One region of the Blastococcus sp. TML/C7B genome, then DNA from elsewhere that is predicted to be linked to it. Evidence: riboswitches for the same ligand, from Rfam matches in the RefSeq annotation. Region 1 holds a riboswitch; each other region holds the start of a gene.
The links. A riboswitch is a leader RNA that binds a small molecule or an ion and turns the genes downstream of it on or off. The one in region 1 is predicted to bind cyclic di-AMP.

Region 1 (7,093 bases):
GATCGCCGTCGACACCGCGACGTCCCGGGCCCACAGCCCCCAGCTGCGCGTGGACAGCCCGTACCGGTGGCGCACCACCTCGCCGTAGGCGGCGATCGGCAGGGTGGCCAGCCGCCCGAGGACGGCGAGGGCGAGGACCCCGAGCAGCACCTGCACCGCCCAGCGCCCGCGCCGGGGGGCGGGCAGGGCGCGGACCAGCCGGGCGCCCAGCGGGGTGAGCCCGAGCAGCGCGGAGACGGCGAGCCCCAGCAGCAGGGCGGCCAGCGACGCCGGCCGGATCGCCGCCGCGAAGGCGTCCGCGCGCGCGACCTGGTCGGCCGGCAGGCCGGCGGTCGGGTCGAGCGGCACGCCCCCGCCCGCGGGCTCCGGGAGCACCTCCCACGGCGTACCGAGGGCGACGACCAGGGCGAAGGCGGCCAGCAGGACGGCGGCGGACACCAGCGGGGCGCGACGTGCGCTCACCGGTCCACCACGGCGCCGATCCTAGGCGCGGCCCCGGACGGCACCGGGACCACCGACGACGAGGGCCGGCGCCTCCCTCGCGGGAGGCACCGGCCCTCGGGGTGCGGCAGGGGTCAGCCGACGATGCGGCGGGCGCTGTTGTAGCTGCCCATCGAGTCGACGCTGGCGACCTTGACCGGCTGGCTCTCGGTGGAGGCGTGCACCATCTGGCCGTTGCCGATGTACATGCCGACGTGGCTGACCGGGCTGTAGAAGAAGATCAGGTCACCGGGCTGCAGCTCGCCGCGCGAGACCGGGGTCCCCATCTGCGACTGGCTGCGGCTGGAGTGCGGCAGCGAGACGCCGGCGGCACGGTAGGCGAAGGAGGTCAGGCCCGAGCAGTCGAAGGCGTCGGGACCACCGGCGCCGTAGACGTACCGGTCCCCGACCTGCGCCAGCGCCGTGTTGACCGCGACCTGCGCCGCCCCGCTCGGCGCGGCGACGGTCGCCGTCGGCGCCGGTGCGGTGCGCTCGGTGCCGCGGGAGGCGCGCACGGGCTGGGAGTCCCCGTGGGCGCGCTCGACGACGGCGCGCTGCGCGGCGTCGAGGGCGGCGTACTGCCGCCGGTGCTCCGCGACGCGGGCCTCGAGGTCCTTCTGCTGGGCTTCGATGTCGGCGACGCTCCGCTCCGCCTTCTCGCGGGCCTCCCGCGCCTCGGCGCGGGTCTCCTCCGCGCGCTCGGAGGCCTCGGCCACCTCGCTCACGGCGGCGTTGGTGCGGGCGGCGAGCGCGTCCAGCGTGCCGAGCTGGGAGACCAGGTCGCCGGCGGAATCGCTGGTCAGCATCGCGCCCAGCTGGCTGCGCGTCGCGCCGCCGGCGGTGTAGGCGGAGCGGGCGAGCTGGCGGATCCGCCCGTCGAGGGCGGCGCGCTGCTGCTGGGCGTCGAAGGCGGCCAGCTCAGCGGTGTCGACCGCCGCGCGCTGGCGCTCGAGGTCGACCCGGGCCTCGTTGAGCTGCTCGGAGACGACCTCCAGCTCGTGGCTGGCGTCGGCGACCAGCTGCGCGGCCTCGGCGGGGCTGCTCGGGGCAGCCGTCGCGGAGCCGGGCAGGACGGTGACGGCGAGGGCGGTCGCGGCCCCGATCAGCAGGCCGGCGCGGAGGCGGCCCACCCGGCGGGCGGGCCCGGCCGGATCGGGGCGGAACGGTGCGAGGACGTGCGTCGGCAGGGCGTGAGGGGTCGCCACGAGAGGCGGCTCTCCGTTTCTTCCTCGATCCGCCTACCGAGTTAGCTGACGGGTTCGGGCGGGGAAGACTGGCCCTATCCCCTGCTCACCGGCGGACCGGCCCTGCAGGGGAACTCACCCCAGGACTGCGGTGGGTCCCCGGTTCACCTCGGACGACCACGCGGGACGTCGTACGGCGATTCGGCGGTGCCCGGCCGAGGCCACCCCTTGTGCGGATGACGACCACCCGGTCGGACGCGACGACCCTACGGTCGTGATGTTGCCGTGACAAATGCAGCTGGGCGCCGCAGATGTGACGAACATCGCGATCGCGCCCGCGCGCCTTCCCGGCAACCCCGTTCCGTAGGGGTACAAGCACGCTCCGCTGCGAGAGCAAGGGGTGAGATGTCCCTCAGCCGGTCCGCCGGCCGGGGCGCGCACCGTCCCGCCCGGCCCCCGGGGCGCCTCGGTGCCGCAGCGGTGGCACGAGGCCGTACTCCGCCAGTGCCCGCACGGCGCGTCGCTCGACGTCGTCGAACTCGACGACGACACCGGGCGGCGGCAGCACGACGTCCTCCGCGGCGGGCTCGGGCTCGGCCACGCGGGGGCGCGCCGCCATGGGCACCACCACCGGGTCCACCCCCTGCCAGCCGGGCGGGGCGCCGAGCAGCACAGTGACGACGCAGTCGGCGCAGCCGGTGCCGCGGAGCGTGCAGGTGTCGCAGTCGATGAGCATGTCTCTCCTCCGTGAGTCACGCGCACCGTAGGAGCGGCCACCGACAATTCCGCCCGGCGCTCAGCTGCCCGCGTACTCCCAGTGCCAGGGCTCCTCGCGGCCGTTGCCCGGGTCGGCCCACGTCGGGTGCAGGAAGCCGAACCGGCCGGCGTTGGCCACCATCCACGCGTACTGCGGCGTGCCGAACGTCTGGATGCCGCCGCAGAGGTCTACGGCCAGCCCCCACCCGTGGTTGCTCGTGCCGGGGACGGCGGCCAGCGCGGGCTTCTCGCCGTACAGCGTCACCTGGCTCGCGTACGTGCGGTAGGAGTCGGTGATGCAGATCGGCCCGCCGAACGCGGCGGCGTAGGCCGCCGACATCGCCCGGTAGGCGGCCGCCGCGTCGCAGCGCAGCGAGTGGCCACCGACCCCCAGCGGGCACATCGCGCTCGGTGGGATCAGGCCGTTCGGGTAGCCGCCCCACTGCCGCGCACCGTCGAAGCTCGGGGGGTAGACGGGGTTGCCGCACTCCGTGCGCAGCGCACCCCCGACCGGCCCCGGTGCCGCCACCGGTGCGCGCTGGGCCAGGCTGGGCCGCCCCACCCCGATCACCTGGTCGGCAGGCAGCGTGCGCACGACGACGGCGCCGGCACGGGCGTCGGCCGCCAGCATGGTCCGCGCGTCCAGCGCGAGCCCGACGTGGCCCAGCCCCGACTCCGCCGTCCCGAGGAAGACCAGGTCGCCGGGCAGCACGTCGGCCGGCGCGACCGGCGTGGTGACGGCGAGACAGCCCCGCCTGGTCCGCGGGCAGGGCGATCCCCGACCGCCCGTAGACCGACTGGACCAGCGAGCCGCAGCTCCAGGACTCAGGGCCGGACGTCCCCGGCGCGTAGGGCAGACCCAGCGCCTCCATCGCGGCGCTCACCGCGCTCACCGTCTCCGCCGGCAGCACCAGGAGCGAGGTGGGCTGGCCGGGGAGCTGTGCCGCGACCGGCTGCGCACCCCCTCCCGCGGCGCCGACCGGCACGAGCCGCTCGGGCAGCCCCGCCGCCGGGTCGCGCAGCGCGGCGGCCGGCGGAGGCGCGATCCCGGCTGCGGCCAGCTGATCGGTGTACGCCCGCCAGCTCGCCGCCGTCCGCTGGTTGACCTCGACCTGCTCCCGCTGCAGCTGGGCCAGCTGGCGGTCCACCGCGCCGAGCGCGGCGTCCAGCTCGTCGGTCACCGCCGACGCCGCGGCCTCGAGCTCGGCGGCCCGGGCACCGACCTCCTCCGCGCGCGCCCGCGCCCGCGCGAGGGCCTCCTCCGCGGCCTGCTGCCGTTCGTCGGCCGCCCGGCGCTGGGCCTCCGCGGTGCCGATGACCGAGGCCGCGTGCCGGTCGACCACGTCGAGGAAGCTCATCGCCGCGACCACCTCGCCGGGGTCGCTGCCGCTGAGCAGCAGCGTGAGGGGCGTCAGGGACCCGCCGTCCCGGTACACCGCGGCGGCGTACCGCGCGACCTCCTGCCGGTAGCCGGCCAGCTCGCCCTCCGCACCGCCGAGGACGGCCTCGGCGTCGGCGACGGCGCGCTCGGCCTCGGCCAGGGCGTCGCGGGCGGCGTCCACCGCGCTCTGCTGCTCCTGCAGCCCGCCCTGCACCTCGGCGGCGCGCTGCTGGAGGGCGTCCAGCGCGCGGCTGTCGAGCACGCCGGACGTACCGCCCGGCTGGTCGCTGGGCGCGGCCGCCGCGGGCGCCGCGGTGCCCTGGAGGGCGAGGACGGCGAGCGGGGCCAGCAGCAGGGACGCCCGACGGGCGCCGCGACGCGCCGTGGGCGCACCGGGGCGCCACGGGGAGCGCGGGGACATCGGACCACCTCTGCGGATCGGGGCGGCGTCGCCCACCGCTGGAATGGTGTCCCGCCTCCCGGAGAACCGCCAGGTGAGGGGGCAGGTTCGCCCGGCCGGGCGACCGCGCCGGTGACTACCCGCGACCCGCAGGGTCGGCGCGGCACCCCGGGACTGTCAGCACCCCGACCTACCGTCCGCCTCGTGAGCTCCTCCCCCACCCTCCCGCGCTACGTGCAGGGCACGATCGAGGAACTGGGCACGCCCCTGGCCGAGGTCACCTTCGTCGTGGTCGACCTGGAGACGACCGGCGGCTCCCCGAAGGACAGCGCGATCACCGAGATCGGCGCGGTCAAGGTCCGCGGCGGCGTGGTGCTGGGCGAGTTCCAGACCCTGGTCGACCCGGGCCGCGAGATCCCGCCCTACATCAGCGTCCTCACCGGGATCACGACGTCGATGGTCATGGCCGCACCCCGCATCGCGACGGTGCTGCCGGCCTTCCTCGAGTTCGCCCGCGGGGCGGTGCTGGTCGCGCACAACGCCCCGTTCGACCTGGGGTTCCTCAAGGCGGCCTGCGCCGAGACCGGCATCCACTGGCCGGCGGCGGCCTCGGTCGACACCGCGGTGCTCGCCCGCCGGCTGCTGACCCGCGACGAGGTGCCCAACTGCAAGCTGGCCACCCTCGCGCCGTTCTTCTCGGCCACGACCTCGCCGACGCACCGCGCGCTGGACGACGCCCGCGCCACCGTGGACGTGCTGCACGGCCTCTTCGAGCGCCTCGGCCCGCTGGGCGTCTCGTCGCTGGAGGAGCTCACCGGGCTCACCCGCCAGATCGACCCGGAGCGCCGGCGGAAGCGGCACCTGGCCGATTCCGTCCCGCACGGCCCGGGGGTCTACCTGTTCCGCGGGCCGCGCGACGAGCCGCTCTACGTGGGCACCTCCACCGACCTGCGCACGCGGGTCCGCAGCTACTTCACCTCCGGCGAGCAACGCAGCCGGATCACCGAGATGGTCGCCCTGGCCACGCGGGTGGATGCCATCCCCTGCGCGCACGCCCTGGAGGCCGCGGTCCGGGAGCTGCGGCTGATCGCCGAGCACAAACCGCGCTACAACCGGCGCTCGCGGTTCCCGGAGCGCGCGCTGTGGGTGCGGCTGACCGACGAGCCCTTCCCCCGGCTCTCGGTGGTGCGCCGGGTGCGCCCCGGCGCCGGGGTGTTCCTCGGCCCCTTCCCCGACCGGCGGGCCGCCGACGCCGCGGTCACGGCGGTGCACGAGTCGCTGCCGCTGCGGCAGTGCACCCCCCGCATCTCCGCGCGGGCCCCGGCGGGGTCGGCCTGCGCGCTGTTCGACATGGGCCGCTGCGGCGCCCCGTGCACCGGCGCGCAGTCCGTCGCCGCCTACGCCGACATCGCCGCGGTCCTGCGGGCCGCGGTGGCCTGCGACCCCGGTGCGCTCGTCGCGCCGCTGCTCGACCGCGTCGAGCGGCTCGCCGCCGAGGAGCGCTACGAGGACGCCGCCGTCCTGCGCGACCGCGTCGCCGTGCTGCTGCGCGCGGTGCGGCGGCGCCAGCGGCTGGAGTCCCTCGCCGCCGTCCCGGAGCTGGTGCTGGCCCGCCCGGACGGCGCGGGTGGCTGGGAGCTGTCCGTCGTCCGCCGCGGCCGGCTGGTCTCGGCCGGGGTGGCGCCGCGGGGCAGCTCGGTCCGCGGCACGCTGGCCGGCCTGCTGAGCACCGCCGAGACGCTGCTGGGTCCCGACGGGGAGATCGCGGCGTCGGTCGACGAGACCGAGCTGGTGCTCCGCTGGATGGAGAAGCCCGGCACGCGGCTGGTCGAGCTCGACGGCACCCTCGCCTGCCCGGCCCCGGGCACGGGCGCGTTCAGCCGGTTCCTCGCGCTGGCCGACGGCAGCAGCGCCGGGCGCGACCCGTTCGCCGACGGCCGCTCGCTCGGCACGCGGGCGCGCCCGGACCGGATCACCGCGGGCGTGGGCGCAGCCGGCCGGCCCCGGCTAGCATCGCCGGCGTGATCACCGCCATCGTGATGATCGACGCCGCCACCGACTCGATCCCCGAGGTGGCCGCCGCGATCGCCGACCTCGACGGGGTCAGCGAGGTCTACTCGACCGCCGGCGAGGTCGACCTCATCGCCCTCGTCCGCGTCCGGGAGTTCGAGCAGGTCGCCGAGGTGATCGCCGGGCGGATCAACAAGGTGCCCGGCGTGCTCGAGACCGAGACGCACATCGCCTTCCGCGCCTACTCGCGGCACGACCTCGAGGCCGCCTTCGCGATCGGGTTCGAGTCCGCGGACTGACCCCGCCGCACCGCGTCAGCGGCCGTCCCGCACCGACCGGCTGACCGCGACCCAGCGCGCCAGCTGGTCGGCCGCCCGGCCGTCGTCGACTGCCGCGGCGGCGCGCTCCAGCCCTGCGGCCAGCGACTCCTGCAGCCCGGTCGCGTGCTCGTCGAAGGCAGCCAGCGCCGCCGCGGCGTTGAGCAGCACCGCGTCGCGCACCGGCCCGCGCTCGCCCTCCATGACCCGGCGGAACACGTCGGCGTTGAAGGCCGGCGACCCACCACGCAGCGCATCGGGCCCGGAGGCCGGGATCCCCAGCGCCGTGGGATCGACCCGGTCGGGGACGACGGCGCCGTCCCGCACCACCCAGGCCGAGGACGTCGTCGCCGTCGTCAGCTCGTCGAGCCCGTCGTCCCCGCGGAACACCACCGCCCGGGCCCCCCGGGCGGCCAGCACCTCGGCGAGCACGGGCGCCATGGCCCGGTCGGCGCAGCCGATGGCGGCCGCGACCGGGCGGGCGGGGTTGGTGAGCGGGCCGAGGAAGTTGAAGACGGTGGCGATGCCGAGCTCGCGCCGTGGCGCCCCCGCGTGCCGCATCCCG
Region 2 (7,093 bases), 690 kb from region 1:
TACTCCTCCCGCATGCGGGTCACGAGGAAGACCTCGTAGTCCATCGCGAGGCCGAACAGCACGCCGATGAGGAAGATCGGCAGCAGGCTGATGATCGGCCCGGTGCTCTCCACGCCGAACACGCCGCTGAGCCACCCCCACTGGAAGATCGCGACGACGGCGCCGAAGGTGGCGACGACGCTCAGCAGGAAGCCCAGCACGGCCTTGAGCGGCACCAGGACGCTGCGGAACACCAGCAGGAGGAGCAGGAACGCCAGCCCGACGACGACGAGCAGGTAGGGCAGCATCGCGGCGTTGAGCTTGTCGGCGACGTCGAGGGTCACCGCGGTGACTCCCGTGACGGCCAGGGAGACCCCGGTGTCGGCCCGCAGCTGCGGCGCCAGGTCGCGGATGGTGCTCACCAGCTCCTCGGTGGCGTCCGTGGCCGGGCCGCTGGCCGGGATCACGGTCATGACCGCGGTGTCCTGCGCCGGGTTGAACTGCGCCGGTGCGACGACCGCGACGTCGTCGAGCTGCGCGATGGCGGCCTGGGCCTGCTCGGTCCCGGCGACGGCGCCGCCCTCCCCGGCGCCCTCGACCAGCACCAGCAGCGGTCCGTTGAAGCCCGGGCCGAAGCCCTCGCTCACCAGGTCGTAGGCCTTGCGCTGCGTGCTGTCCGGCGCGGCGGTGCTCTCGTCCGGCAGGCCCAGCTCCAGGTCCAGCGCCGGGACGGCGACGACGAGCAGCGTGCCGGCGGTGACCAGCAGGGCGACCAGCCGGTGGCGGACCAGGGCGGCGCCCCAGCGCGCGCCGAACGGCTGCGCGGCCTGCTCCTCGCGCTCGAGGCGGGCGCGGCCGCGCGTGCCGAGGATCCGCAGGCCGGCGAAGCCCAGCACGGCCGGCAGCAGGGTGAGCGCGATGACGACGGCGACGGCGACGGTGCCGGCGGCGGCCAGGCCCATCGCGGTGAGGAACGGGACGCCGACGACGGAGAGCGCGGCGAGCGCGATGACCACCGTGAGGCCGGCGAAGACCACGGCGGAGCCCGCGGTGCCCACGGCGCGGCCGGCGGCCTCCTCCGGCTCCCGGCCGAGGAACAGCTCGTGGCGGTAGCGCGACACGATGAACAGCGCGTAGTCGATGGCGACGGCGAGGCCGAGCATCAGCGCCAGCGTCGGGGTGCTGGAGCTCAGCTCGACGAAGCCGGTGGCGATCGTGACGCCGGAGACGCCGAGGGCCACGCCGATGATCGCGGTGAGCAGCGGCAGGCCGGCGGCCACCAGCGAGCCGAAGGTGAGGGCCAGCACGAGCGCCGCCACCAGCAGGCCGATCACCTCGGCGGCGCTCTGCTCGGGCACGCCCTGGGTGGCGTCGCCGCCGAACTCGACCTGCAGGCCGGCGCTCTCGGCGCTGCGGCCGGCGTCGAACAGCGCCTCGCGGTCGGTCTCGGAGACGTCGATGGTCTGGATGTCGTAGGCGACCTGCGCGTACGCGGTCCGCCCGTCGGCGGAGACGCCGTTCTCCAGGAACGGGTCGGTCACCGATGCCACGTGCGGCGCCTCGGCGACCTCGGCCAGCGCCTGCTCGATCGCGCTGCGCGTCCCGTCGTCGGCCACGGTGCCCTCGGCGCGGAAGACGACGCGGGCCGAGGCGTTGTCCGCCGCCGTGCCCATCTTCTGCTCGAGGGTGTCGAAGGCCGTGATGGACTCGACGCCGGGGATGGTGAAGGAGTCCGAGGTCGGCCCGGACAGCGTGGCCGCACCCGCGCCGAACACCGCCAGCAGCAGCGCCCAGACGAGGGCGACCAGGCCGCGGCGGCGGAAGGAGAACCGGCCGAGCCGGTAGAGCAGGGTGGCCACGAGAACTCCTCGATCGGGGTGGCGGGCGCGGCGCCGGAGGGCCGGTCCGCAGGCTCGGACGGCGTCGGTGAACGCGACGTGCCGGCTCCGAGGAGACTAACCGCGCAGCTAGGCTGGCCCTAGCCGATCGGCTAGGTGAGATGGCACACGTCGGGAGGGGGAGCGATGAGCGCAGCACCGGGCAGCACGGCTCCGGAGGGTGGCACCGACCGCACCGCGGGGGCCGGCCGCGCCCGCCTGCTGCAGGCCGCGTTGCGGCTGTTCGCCGAGGACGGCGTCAGCGAGACCTCGCTGCAGAAGATCGCCGACGCCCTCGGCGTCACCAAGGCGGCCGTCTACTGGCACTACCGCTCCAAGGACGAGATCATCCTGGCCGCCCTGCGGCCCGCGCTCGACGAGCTGGAGCGGCTGGCCGTCGCCGCCGAGGCGGAGCGCAGCCGGCGCGGCCGGGTGGAGCTGCTGGTCGCCGGCCTCGTCGACCTGCTGATCGGCAACCGCGGCGGGTTGTCGGTGCTCATGGGCGACGTCGCCGTCCGGCACCTGCTCGAACAGAACCCGGCGCTCATGGGCGTGCTGCAGCGGATCGTCGACCAGCTCGCCGGTCCCGACCCCGCCCTCCGGGTCGCGGCCACGCTGTTCCTCGTCGGGCTTCCCGGCCCGGCCGCCGATCCCGGCTCCGCCGCGCTGGAGGACGCCGAGCTCCGCGAGCACCTCATCGAGAGCGGGCGGCGACTGCTGCTGCCGAGGCGCTCGACACGCCCGGGCCCCGCATAGCTGCGGCGCACCTCACACCCGGCGCATCGCCCCAGGTAGGGGGCCCGTCCCGGCCCCGCGTGGCCCGGTCGCCGATTGTCACGGAACCGTAACGCTGCCTACCGTGGCGCGGTCCGTCGGTCGCACCGTCCCCACCCGGGGAAGCCGCCGGGCGCCGCTGAGTCGCCGTCGTCCTCCGGGGCGCGGGGAGCCGGGGACCCACCGCAGCACTGGGGTGAATCGCGCGCCGGACCGCCGTCCGCCGCGGGTAGGGCACTTCTGAGCCCGAATCCGTCAGCTAACCCGGTAGGCGGTATCGGAAGAACGGAGAGCCGCCGGATGGCGCGCCCCAGCACCACCGCACGACCCCGGTCCACCCGCCCCGCCGCCCACCGGCGCCCCCCGTCGGCGACCCGCCGGCCGGCCGTCTACATCGGCGTCGCCGCCGCAGGCGCCGTCATCGTGAACCTCGTCGTCGGGCCCGGCCCGGACGCGCAGGCCGAGGCGGCGCAGACCGAGTCGGTCAGCGTCGCCCGCCAGCTCGGCATCGAGGGCAGCTCCGGCGCGGTCGACGTCGCGCGGGACCTGGGGCCGCTGGCCGACCTGGCCGCCAGCCGCAGCAGCCGTGAGGACGCCGAGTTCGCCGCGCTGGCCACCCAGGCCGCCGCCGACCAGGCGGTGCTCGACCAGCAGCGGGCCGACGCGGAGGCCGCCGCCCGGCGGGCCGCGGAGGAGGCCGCCGCACGGCAGGCCGCCGAGCTCGCCGAGCTGGCCGCGGCGCAGGCCGCTGCCGCGAAGCCCGCGCCGGCCGCACAGGCCCCGGCCGCGGCGGTCGCGCGGGCCGCGGGCTCGGTCGCCGCCACCACCCGCGCGACGATCAGCAACAGCGCCGGTGCGATCAAGCCGCGGGCGCAGGCCGCCGCGGACGCCGTCGTCAGCAACGTCCCGGGGGCGGGCTCGATCACCCTCGGCGGCACCCGGCCCAGCGCCACCGACCCCGGCGGCCACCCCTCGGGCCTCGCGGTGGACTACATGGTCATGGCGAACGGCGCCCTCGGCGACGCGATCGTGGCCTACCACGTGGCGCACTGGAGCGAGCTCGGCGTGGAGTACCTCATCTGGGAGCAGCGGATGATGAGCACGCCGGGCGGTGCGTGGAAGCCCATGGAGAACCGCGGCGGCGCGACGGCCAACCACATGGACCACGTGCACGTGAACTACCGCTGAGCGCGGCGCCCAGCGGGCCGGCGCTAGTGTCGACGGCCCCGGGCGGCGGCTCCTCCGAGCACGCGGCCCGTTCCCGGAGACCGAGCTGGAGGAGCGCACCGTGACGACGACCGGTCGTGGACGGGGCCCCGACGACGAGGAGTCGCCCGCGGCTCCGCCGATCCCGTCCTTCGCCTCGCTGCGCGCCCCGCGCCGCACCCATGCCGCGATGGACGTGCTGCTGCCGCCCGCGCTGCCGCCGGTGCCCCCGCCGGTGCGGGAGCGGCCCGTGGCGGCCGCGCCCAGGCCCGCCGAGTGGCCCGACCTGCTCCGGTTCGGGGTGCGCGCCGCGACCGCCGCACTGCGCCTGCCCGGCCTGCTGGTGCGCGAGCCGGCGCGCCGGCTGCGGCGCCTCCTGGGGGAGTAGCGCCGCAGCCGGTGCGGTCAGCCGCGGACGCGGAGGAGGACCTTGCCGGCGGCCCGGCGCTCGTCGAGCTCGGTGACGGCGGCGACGACGTCCTCCAGCGGGTGCACGCTGCCCAGCACGGGGTCGAGCTTCCCGGCCTCGAGCAGCGGGTAGAGGTCCTCCCACTGCTCCTTGGGGAAGCCGGGCGCCCCGACGGACCAGAACGCGCCCCAGCCGACGCCGACGACGGAGACGTTGTTGAGCAGCAGCCGGTTGACCTTGACCGTGGGGATCTCCCCGCCGGTGAAGCCGAGGACCAGGATCCGGCCCTCGCGGCCCAGGCTGCGCAGCGAGTCGGTGAAGCGGTCGCCGCCGACCGGGTCGACGACCACGTCGACGCCCTTGCCGCCGGTCAGCTCCTTGACCGCGTCGCGGAAGCCGTCGGCCGGCACGACCTCGTCGGCGCCGGCGGCGCGGGCGACCTCGCCCTTGGCGTCGCTGGACACGACGGCGAGCACGCGGGCGCCGTAGGCCTTGGCCAGCTGGACGGCGGCCGTGCCGAGCCCGCCGGCGGCGCCGTGCACCAGCACCGACTCGCCCTCGCGCAGCTGGCCGCGTCGGCGCAGCGCGAAGTGCATGGTCAGGTAGTTCATGGGCAGGGCGGCGCCCTGCTCGAAGCTGACGCCGTCCGGGAGCGGGAAGGTCAGCGACGGCGCCGCGGCGACGACCTCGGCGAAGCCGCCGAGCGACGGGAAGGCCGCGACGCGCTGGCCGGCGGTGAAGCCGCTGCCCTCGGGGGCGGAGCGCACGACGCCGGCCACCTCGCTGCCCGGGGTGAAGGGCAGCGGGGGCTTCATCTGGTACTCGCCGCGGCTCTGCAGCACCTCGGGGTAGGTGACGCCGGCGACGTGGACGTCGATGAGCACCTTGTCGCCGGCCTCGGGCTCGGGGACGTCGACGACCTGGATCGCCCGGGGGCCGTCGAGGGTGGAGATCTGGGCGGCGCGCACGGGTCCTCCTGCGGTGGGGGTCGGTGGGGCTCCGAGCTTGTCAGACGGCCGCCGCGGCCGGGCGGGCGGCTCAGGCCGGCGCCGGGGCCTCCTCGGCCGCGATCTGCGCGTTCCACTCCTGCTTGGTCGACTGCCAGCCGTCCTCGGTGTCGCCGCGCCGCCAGTAGCCGGAGATCGACGTCCACTCCGCGTCGAGGCCGCACACGGCGCGCAGGTGCCGGCGCAGCTCGCGGACGGCGTGGGCCTCGCCGTGCACGAACAGGTGCCCGCGGCCGGGCGGCAGTTCCGCGGCCCGGACGGCGGCGACCAGCGTCTCGCCCGGTTCGCCGTCCCCGCGGTGCAGCCAGCGCAGCTCGGTGCCGGCGGGCACGGTCAGGTCGGGCTGCTCCTCCTCGGGGCCGGCGACCTCGACGAAGGCCAGGGCCCGCGCGCCGGCGGGCAGTCCTTCGAGCGCCGCGGCGATGGCCGGCAGCGCGGCCTCGTCCCCGGCGAGCAGGTGCCAGTCGGCGCCCGGGTGCGGGCGGTAGGCGCCGCCGGGCCCCATGAACTGGATGCGGTCACCGGGCTGCGCGGCGGCGGCCCACGGGCCGGCCACGCCCACGTCGCCGTGGTGCACGAAGTCGATGGTGAGCTCGCCGGCCTCGGCGTCCCACGCCCGCACCGTGTAGGTGCGGGTGACCGGCCACTGCTCCGGCGGCAGGGTGGCGCGCAGCTCGTCGACGTCGTAGGGCGCCGTGTAGCCGGCGCCGGCCGGGGGCAGCTGGAGCTTCACGTAGTGGTCGGTGAACTCGCCGGCGGGGAGGTCGCCCAGCCCCTCGCCGCCGAGGACGACGCGGATCATGTGCGGGGTGAGGCGCGTCGTGCGCAGCACCTCGGCCACCCGCGGGGTGCGCTTGCGGGGCTGGCGGGTGGCCTGTCGTGCCTCGGTCATGCCTGAACGGTAGTCCGGGGCTGGTTAGGGTGCCCTCACCAGGGGGTCGTGGCCTGCAGCACCGCCTCGGTGAGCGCGCGGGTGCGCAGGGCGGTGACCTGCTGGTACTCCGGATCGGCCACCATCGCGCTGAACGCCTGGCGGGACGGGTAGCGGATCAGCAGCACGGCATCCCAGTCCTGCCCGGCCTCGGCGACCAGCGCGGTGGAGCCGTCGCCGGCGTAGAGGATCTCGCCGCCGTAGCGGGGCAGGAACGTCGTCCGCAGCGCCTCGGCGTACTGCGCGTAGGAGTCGCGGCCGCCCTCGGCGTAGCGGAGCAGGTTGAGCATGACCACGGGCCCGCCCGGGTCCTCCTGCAGGTAGCGCTTGAGATCGGCACCGCGGGGATCGACAGCCATGCCGAACGTTAACCGGCGGCGGCCCTCCCACGCCCCAGCTGCCGCAGCGTCTGGACGACGTAGACGACCGACAGCACGAAGAACGCGGCCCCCACCGCGGCCCGCACCTGGTCGTCGGTGAGCGGGGACCGTCGTGCCACCGGGGTCGCCACCGTGTCGGCGACCCTCGCGCGCCAGCCCTGCAGACCGGCCTTGCCCATCGAGACGGCATCCATGGGGACGCCCTACCCCCGGGCGGGCTCGGTCAGCCGCGGAGCCCCGCAGTCGTACCCGTCGAGGAGACTGCGGGGGTGAACCGGATCGTCCTCGTGCGCCGCGGCGAGGAGGTCGAGCTCCGGGCGGACGACGGCGTCCTCCGGGTGCCGGCCGACGCGCTGCCGGAGGCCGTGGCCGCCCGGGAGGCGGGGCCGGAGCCGGTGCGCTGGGTCTGGGACGACACCACGCGCTGGTACCCGGCGCTGCTGGCCGCGGGGGTGCGGGTCGCGCGCTGCACCGACCTGCGGCTGTGCCACGCGCTGCTGCGGCGCTCGCCGTTCGCCGACCGGGGGCTG
Region 3 (7,093 bases), 220 kb from region 1:
TCGGCGACCTCCCGGGCCGACCGTTCTGCTGCGGCAGCGGCGGCGGCCTCCTCTGCCTGCTTCTGAGCCGTCCACTGCTGATAGGCGTTCCGTGCGCCTTGCAACTCCAACACCTTGATCTGGGCGGCCTGGAGTTCCGCCTCGTAGGAGGCCTTCTGCGCGGCCACCTCAGCGAACGCGCCTTGCTGGGCGCCCAGTCGCGCATCGGCTTGCGCCTTGGCGGTCTGGGCCGTCTCCTCGGCGGCGGCCATCTCGTCGCGGGCGGCGCGAGCGGAGGAGTCGGCGTTGGCCTGAGTCACCTTGGCGACCTGGAGCTGGCCGAGAACGTCCACCTCGTTGACTGCGACGTAGTCGAGCAGAGCGGCGCGCTGGATCAGTTCGCCAGGTCCCTCGGAGCTCAACAGCGCGGCCGTCCTGGAGATCGTCGCCCCGTTCATGTAGCTGTCGCGGGAGAACCGGGCGATGCGGGCTTCCGCGACGGCGACGGCAGCCGCCGCCGCCTGTAGTTCGGCCGCCCTCTGCTCAGCCACGACCTGCGCCTGCTGGAGCGCCTCCTCGGCGATCATGTAGGCGGTCCCTGCGGCTTCGGCCTCGATGCCGACGCGTTCGAGCTCGGCCTCGGCGACCGCGACCAGGCCGGCGATGCGGCCGACTTCGGCCGCCGCAGTTTCCTGCTCGGTCCGCGCGGCACCGATCTGGCCGTCCGTGGGATTGGTAGGCGCAGGAGCGCCGAGACTCGGCGTCGCGGCGCCGACGAGGGCAACGCCTACCAGTACAACGACCAGTGCGGCTCGCAGCGGACGGCGGGGGCCAGGATGGCTCGCTGTGCGCCAGCGGTGATGCAACAGTCCAGCATCCGTCAGGCTGGCGCGCCGGCGGGAACGGTGGTCGGGCATGGCTCGCTCCCTGGGGAAGAGGGTGGCGGTGCGTATGAGCCGGAGCAGAGTCCCACTATCACCGTTAGTAGCGACGGCAACACGCGGCACTTTCACCACACACTTCTTGATCGCTCGGTGATCCTCTGCACACTCTGAGTGCCCGCCGGGCCGCTTCGCTGCCCTATGAGCCCTGCGTCAGGTGGAGGTTCAGGTTGATGCGGTGGCGCGCGTCGCTACGGACGTCACTACGGATCAACCACAGCCGCCACCGAGCGTGATGCCGCGAGCACTCAGCCACGGCGCCGGATTGACGCGCTGCTGGTACAGCCCTCCGCGATGGGTCTCGATGTGCAGGTGCGGGCCCGTCGACTGCCCCCGGTTGCCTACCTCGGCGATCTGCTGACCGGCGGCGACCGTCTGCCCCGCGGTCACGAAGTACTGGTTGATGTGGCCGTACACGGTGATGGTGCCGTCCGCGTGCTGGATGTAGACGGCGAGGCCGAAGCCGTTCGCCGGTCCCGCGTCCAGCACCACTCCGGCATCCGGTGCATAGATGGGCGTACCGATGGGAGCGGCGATGTCCACGCCGTTGTGCGTGGCGCCAGACCGACTTCCATAGCAGGAGGTCACCCGGCCGGCCACGAGCGCGGCAGTGCCGGCGCGCGCCATCGCCAGTTCGCCTCGCTGCTGCTCGTCCCGTGCGGCAGCCGGATCCGCCACTCCCTGCGCCCCCAGCAGCTCGATCTCCGCATCGCGGAGCTGCGCGTCGAGGGCGAACTTCTGCCCAGCAGCTACGTCGTACGCATGCTGAGATGCCGCGAGCTGCGCCTGGGCTGCAGTCTCCGCCTCGACCGAGGCACGAACCGCCGCATCACGCTCCGCGACCGCAGCCTGGGCCGCCCGATCCGCGCGCTCCTGTCGCCCCTGGATCACCTCGAACCCCTCGAGCCGCTCGGCGCGATCCTCGCCAGGAGGTCGAGCATCGCGGCCCTCTCCAGCACCTCGTCAGGGCCGGCCGCGTCGAGCAGCACGGCCGCATCGCCCAGCGGGTCGGCACCCATGAAGGCATCGCGGCCGAGCGCGGCGATACCGTCCCGAGCTGCATCGACCGCCTCGCGAGTCGCCTCCAGCTCAGCGGCAGCGGCAGCGGCTTGCGTCTCTGCATCTGCAAGCGCAGTCTGCGCGGCGCGGGAGGCGTCGGCCGCGGCCTCCGCCTCCACGGTGAATCTCTCCAGATCCTTCTCCGCCGCGGCCACCAGCCCCGAGATCCTCTCGACCTCAGTACTCAGGACGGCCTCCTTCGACTGCCCATCGGCGGGAGCAGCCAGTGCCGTCACGGCCGACAGGCCGATGACGAGCGCTGCCGTGGCGGCCACGAAGCCGGTGCGGCGGTGGCGGAGGAGCGCGGATCCGACTCCGGAGGGACCCATTCGACCGTCTCGGCGGGGTCGGTCGGAGTGGACTACGGACGGGACGACGGACGTGCGGACAGACCGGTTGTGCAGCGTCGCCAAGGCGGCGGATCTCCGTTCTTCCTCGCCGCCTACCGGGTTAGCTGACGGGTTCGGGCGGGAAGGCGCCCTACCCGCGTGCTCGCAGTCGCGCACGCGGGATTCACCCCAGGGGGACGGTGGATCCCCGGTCCGCCCGGCCGTGTGGCACGGGCAGTTAGGCGGGGTCCGACCGAGGCTCTCCGGTCGAGAGGCACAGCTCGGCAGGACCGCCCGGAACCGTAGTACGAAGTTGCTTAGTTGTCACGGTTGCATAACGGAGGCCCAGGAAGCTGCCGGTCAAACACCTGCGCCGAGGACATCCGAGGGCCGCGCGTAGCTCACGAGACGCCGCCGTAGGAGTGCAGACCGGTCGACACGAGGTTCACGAACAGCAGGTTGAAGACGAGGCTCGCGAAGGCGATGAGGTTCACCCACGCAGCCGGGCGGCCTCGCCACCCGGCGGTGGTTCGGGCGTGCAGGTAGGTCGCATACAGAGCCCAGGAGATGAAGGCCCAGGTCTCCTTCGGGTCCCATCCCCAGAACCGCCCCCAGGCGCTCTCCGCCCAGATCGCGCCGGCGATGACCGCGAACGTCCAGACGGGGAAACCGAAGACCGCGGTGCGGTGCGCCACCCGGTCGAGCACGGCCACGTTGGGGAGCTTGTCGGCGATCCCCCCGCTCCTGCGGCCGCCGTCCCCCAGCGTCTTCTCGCGGTGGACCGCGACCAGGTACAGCGCGCTGGCGACGGCGCTGACGATGAAGATGCCGAACGAGATGATGGCGGCGGAGACGTGCACGGCCAGCCAGTCCGAACGCAGGGCGGCGATCAGGGGACCGGATTCCGCATAGAGGTAGAGCCCGATGAGAACCAGCCCGAGCACCACGGGCCCGAGCACGAAGGCTCCGATGCGTCGCACCGCCGGGGCCCGAAGTGCGAACACGAGGTAGGCAATGACGCCGGCGAGTACGGAGGCAGTTGCGAACTCGTACATGTTCCCCCATGGCACTCGTCCGGTCGCCGCGCTGCGGGCGACGAGCACACCGGCATTGGCGAGGGCGCCGGCACCCGTGAGCCCAACGCCCAGGAGCCCCCAGCGGCGACCGGCCGCGCCGGACGTCGCCGCCAGCGGCTGGGCTCCGTCCTCCGGGGAGGGCAGGGAAGTGCCCACGCCGACGGTGACCAGCTCTTGACTCGGCCGGGAGGCGCGCCTTCCGAACGCGAGCTCGCCGCAGAAGGCGAGCGCCGCGAGGGCATAGATGATGATCGAGGCGCTGAAGAGGGAGTCGGACAGGGCAGAGAACTGGTCGGATGTCATCGGGCTCCTTGCTGGTGGGTGTGGACATTGCGTGGCACGGTCACGTCGCGAGCGCTCGAAGGCACGTTCGACCGAGGTGGCTCACGTCGGCGGAGCACGACGGCAGCGAGCAGCGCGGCCAGGCCCGTGGCGGTGGCCGCCCACTCGGCGCCCGCGCCGATTTGGCTCGCCAGGGTGGTGTTCTGCCGCAGGGCGATGGCGCCGCTGAAGAGATAGGGCGTGAAGAGTTCGGACCGGTCGACGACAGTGCCGTCGGGTGCGACGATCGCGGAGATCCCGCTCGTTGCAGCGACGATGACCGTCCGGCCGTGCTCGATGGCACGCAGGCGGCTCATCGCTAACTGCTGCTCGCTCTCGGCGGTGTAGCCGAACGTCGCGTTGTTGGTCTGCACCACCAGGAGCGAGGCGCCGCCGTCCACGACGTCGGACACCAGTCCGTCGTAGGCCACCTCGAAACAGATGAGGTCTCCGATCCGCACTCCCCCGACGTCCAGCACGCCGGGCTCGTCCCCCGCGACGAAGTCCCGACGCAGGCGATCGACCTGATCGCTGAACAGCCGGAAGAACGAGCGGGCCGGCATGTACTCGCCGAACGGCACGGGATGCCGCTTTGCGTAGCGCTCGCCAGGACCCTCCACCGGATCCCAGACCACACCGACGTTCGTCAGCTTCTCCCCGGGCCCGTCCAGGACGGCACCGATCAGGATCGGCACGCCTACTGCGCGCGCCGCTCGGTCGATGGCGGCTGCCGCGTCCGGGTTCTTGTAAGGATCAATGTCGGAGGAGTTCTCCGGCCAGATCACGAGGTCCGGCTGCAAGGCCGCACCGCCAGCCACCTTGTCGGCCAGCGCCAGTGTCTGCTGGACGTGGTTGTCGAGGACTGCGCGACGTTGGGCGTTGAAGTCCAGGCCGGCCCGGGGCACATTGCCCTGGACAACAGCGACCGTGGCCGTCGGCCCGCCGGCCGTCAGGCTGGACCCGGGCAGCGGTAGCCAGGCAAGCGCCCCGACCACCGGGACGAGTAACGCTGCGGCGACGAGCAACGCGACGGCGCGAGCCTGGCCGGCTCGGCGTTCACGTCGCCAGAGCAAGGAGCGCCAGATGGCGCAGGCGAGCAGCGTGCCGGTGAGCGCCACGGCGAAGGTCACCAGCGACACGCCGCCGTACGCGGCGAAAGAACCCATCGGCCCGTCGGCCTGACTGAACCCAAGTCGTCCCCACGGAAAGCCCCCGAACGGGATGCGGGAACGGGCTGCCTCCTGCCCCACCCACAACGCCGCCATCCAGACCGGAGCCGCCGGAAGCCGACCGACCAGGGCCGATACGCCCCCCAAGGCGGCGTAGAAGACGGCTTGGAAAGTTGATAGCGCCAGCCAGGGAAGATCGCCGACGAAGACGCCGGTCCAGTTCAGCAACGGGAACAAGAAGCTGGAGCCGAGCAGCATCCCCAGCGCGGCGCCCAACCGTGCACTACGGCCGCGCGTCGCCAGAGCGAGGGCGAAGGGGCCACCCACAGCGAGCGGCCACCGTCCGTACGGCGGGAAGGCCAGCCACAGGCACACCCCGCCGCCCGCCGCCAGGAAAGCGGCCACCGGCCATGAGACCACCGCCTCGACCCGGCCATCGTGGGCCCGGCGGCGGGCAGCCGGCCGACCGCCATCGGGCGGGCGCGACCACGCCCGCGCCATCGTGGAGCCTGTCACGGGCACGCCGCTCTGCTGTACCGGCAGACGACCCGCGCCTCGCTACCGACCCGGCTGTCCTGGAATCGCACGTCGCCTCCCGCCGCATCATCGCGCTCACGCGCTACGACTCCGCCTCTACGGGCACGTCCTACGCCAGATAGTAGGGAAGCCTTCCGACCGCCTGATCGCCGGTCGACACAGCCGGGGGCGTCGTCGTCTGGTCGCGACCGTCCGCCCGCGCATACCGCCGTATATGCGGACCACAGTCGAGAGGGACTATCCACTGCGCGACTCCTGAGCCATTCTCCGGAGGCGTGCGTTGTAGGCCTCGAGCTCGACATCCACCCGACGATCGCTCACCTTCGTGAGCGTCTCCTCCGAGCGGCTCCACTGGAGGTAGACGATGACGAAGGCAATGACGCTGGGCACTTCTCCGAAGCCCCACACAATGTTCCCGGCCGCCAGCTGATCGGTCATGACATCGATGCCCCAGCCCGCCGGCGGGTTCGCGAAGGTCCGGACGACCGGAGCGCTGGCCATCATGAGCGCCACCGCGAAAAATGCGTGCAGCGGGCCGGGCAGTCCCAGCTCCGCGATGCGTATGGGAGCGGAGGCACGGTGTGGCCACGGACCGAGCGCGAACGCTCCGCCGAATGCCAGCAGGCCGGTGCCCAAGAAGAAGAGGAGCATCGCGACGTTCCCCCACCAGCTGCGCATCAGGAAGTCGAAGGTGGGCGTGAAGTAGATGCCATAAAGGCTGCCCACGAAGATGACGGTCGTGACGACGGGATGCGCGAGCACTCGGGCCACCTTGCAGCGCAATGCCCGCAAGAGGAGTCGTCGCGAGAGGGCGCCCCACCCGTGGCGCGGGAGAGCACGAATCGCTAGTGACACCGGGGCGCCCAGCATCAGCAGCATCGCCGAGACCACGGTCAGAACCATCTTCTGGAGCATGTGAATCGAGAACAGCACCATCCCGTAACCCATGACCTGGGTGGCGGTGACCAACAACACGGTCACGATGCCGGCCACGAAGTTCACAGTTCGGTGCCAAGGCCACCGGCTGCCCCTCCGGCGGAGCGCGCGCACTCCCAGCAAGTAGGCGATGAGCGCCACCACCGCCAAGCCCGGGACGACCGACGTGGCGTCGAACTGCGGGGTGAGCAATCGCATCAGCGTCGGGGGCTCGGTGGGCATCCGCATCATCCCGCCTGAATGTGGTCCCACGGTCATGCCTTTCGAAGCGACTGAATGGGACACCCGCCATACCGCCATCAGGCTCGGAGGGCGAGCTGCGAGGCAAGCCGACCCGCGACGCGCACGAGCGCCGCACCGACGAGCGAGCTGCTGTAGCTTCTCCTACGTACCTTCGTAGAGTAGAGGCGGGCAGGCAGCCGCCCGACTCCGCCTGCGGGACGGCCGCGGTCGGCCGCTCGACCCGCCGGACGGATCAACAAGGAGAGCGGTTGAGCACCAACCTGAAGATTTCCGCCGCGCTGGTGGCGGCCTTCGTCGTGACTGTCGCCGTCCTCCTCGGAATGAACAACTCCGGGGCGGACGACACCGGCACGACCGAAGCAGGCGGCGCACCCGTCGTGCGCGAAGACAGCCACCGACTCTCTACCGCCGCCGACGACCGGGTCACGCTGGTGGAGTTCCTCGACTTCGAGTGCGAGGGCTGCAAGGCCGCTTACCCGTTCGTTGAGCAGCTTCGCGACGAC

Region 2: another riboswitch for cyclic di-AMP. It lies ahead of JKP76_RS13620 (hypothetical protein); the one in region 1 lies ahead of JKP76_RS16835 (C40 family peptidase).
Region 3: another riboswitch for cyclic di-AMP. It lies ahead of JKP76_RS21700 (hypothetical protein); the one in region 1 lies ahead of JKP76_RS16835 (C40 family peptidase).

What each region holds. Positions count from the first base shown of each region.
Region 1 is NZ_JAEOAA010000002.1:818,851-825,943, forward strand. It holds gene JKP76_RS16830 (M48 family metalloprotease) at 1-462, opposite strand, end outside; gene JKP76_RS16835 (C40 family peptidase) at 576-1,685, opposite strand; cyclic di-AMP (ydaO/yuaA leader) riboswitch at 1,701-1,881, opposite strand; gene JKP76_RS16840 (hypothetical protein) at 2,077-2,400, opposite strand; gene JKP76_RS16845 (M15 family metallopeptidase) at 2,461-3,132, opposite strand; gene JKP76_RS23610 (DEDD exonuclease domain-containing protein) at 4,406-6,226, shown strand; gene JKP76_RS16855 (Lrp/AsnC family transcriptional regulator) at 6,223-6,510, shown strand; gene JKP76_RS22710 (hypothetical protein) at 6,526-7,093, opposite strand, start outside.
Region 2 is NZ_JAEOAA010000002.1:126,687-133,779, forward strand. It holds gene JKP76_RS13610 (MMPL family transporter) at 1-1,838, opposite strand, end outside; gene JKP76_RS13615 (TetR/AcrR family transcriptional regulator) at 2,004-2,612, shown strand; cyclic di-AMP (ydaO/yuaA leader) riboswitch at 2,766-2,919, shown strand; gene JKP76_RS13620 (hypothetical protein) at 2,931-3,818, shown strand; gene JKP76_RS13625 (hypothetical protein) at 3,919-4,224, shown strand; gene JKP76_RS23520 (NADPH:quinone oxidoreductase family protein) at 4,242-5,213, opposite strand; gene JKP76_RS13635 (siderophore-interacting protein) at 5,284-6,144, opposite strand; gene JKP76_RS13640 (DUF1330 domain-containing protein) at 6,180-6,542, opposite strand; gene JKP76_RS13645 (hypothetical protein) at 6,551-6,757, opposite strand; gene JKP76_RS13650 (bifunctional 3'-5' exonuclease/DNA polymerase) at 6,833-7,093, shown strand, end outside.
Region 3 is NZ_JAEOAA010000002.1:1,039,707-1,046,799, forward strand. It holds gene JKP76_RS17905 (M23 family metallopeptidase) at 1-896, opposite strand, end outside; gene JKP76_RS23645 (M23 family metallopeptidase) at 1,131-1,811, opposite strand; gene JKP76_RS21700 (hypothetical protein) at 1,808-2,254, opposite strand; cyclic di-AMP (ydaO/yuaA leader) riboswitch at 2,404-2,549, opposite strand; gene ccsB (c-type cytochrome biogenesis protein CcsB) at 2,710-3,687, opposite strand; gene lnt (apolipoprotein N-acyltransferase) at 3,684-5,279, opposite strand; gene JKP76_RS17925 (cytochrome c oxidase assembly protein) at 5,649-6,569, opposite strand; gene JKP76_RS17930 (thioredoxin domain-containing protein) at 6,839-7,093, shown strand, end outside.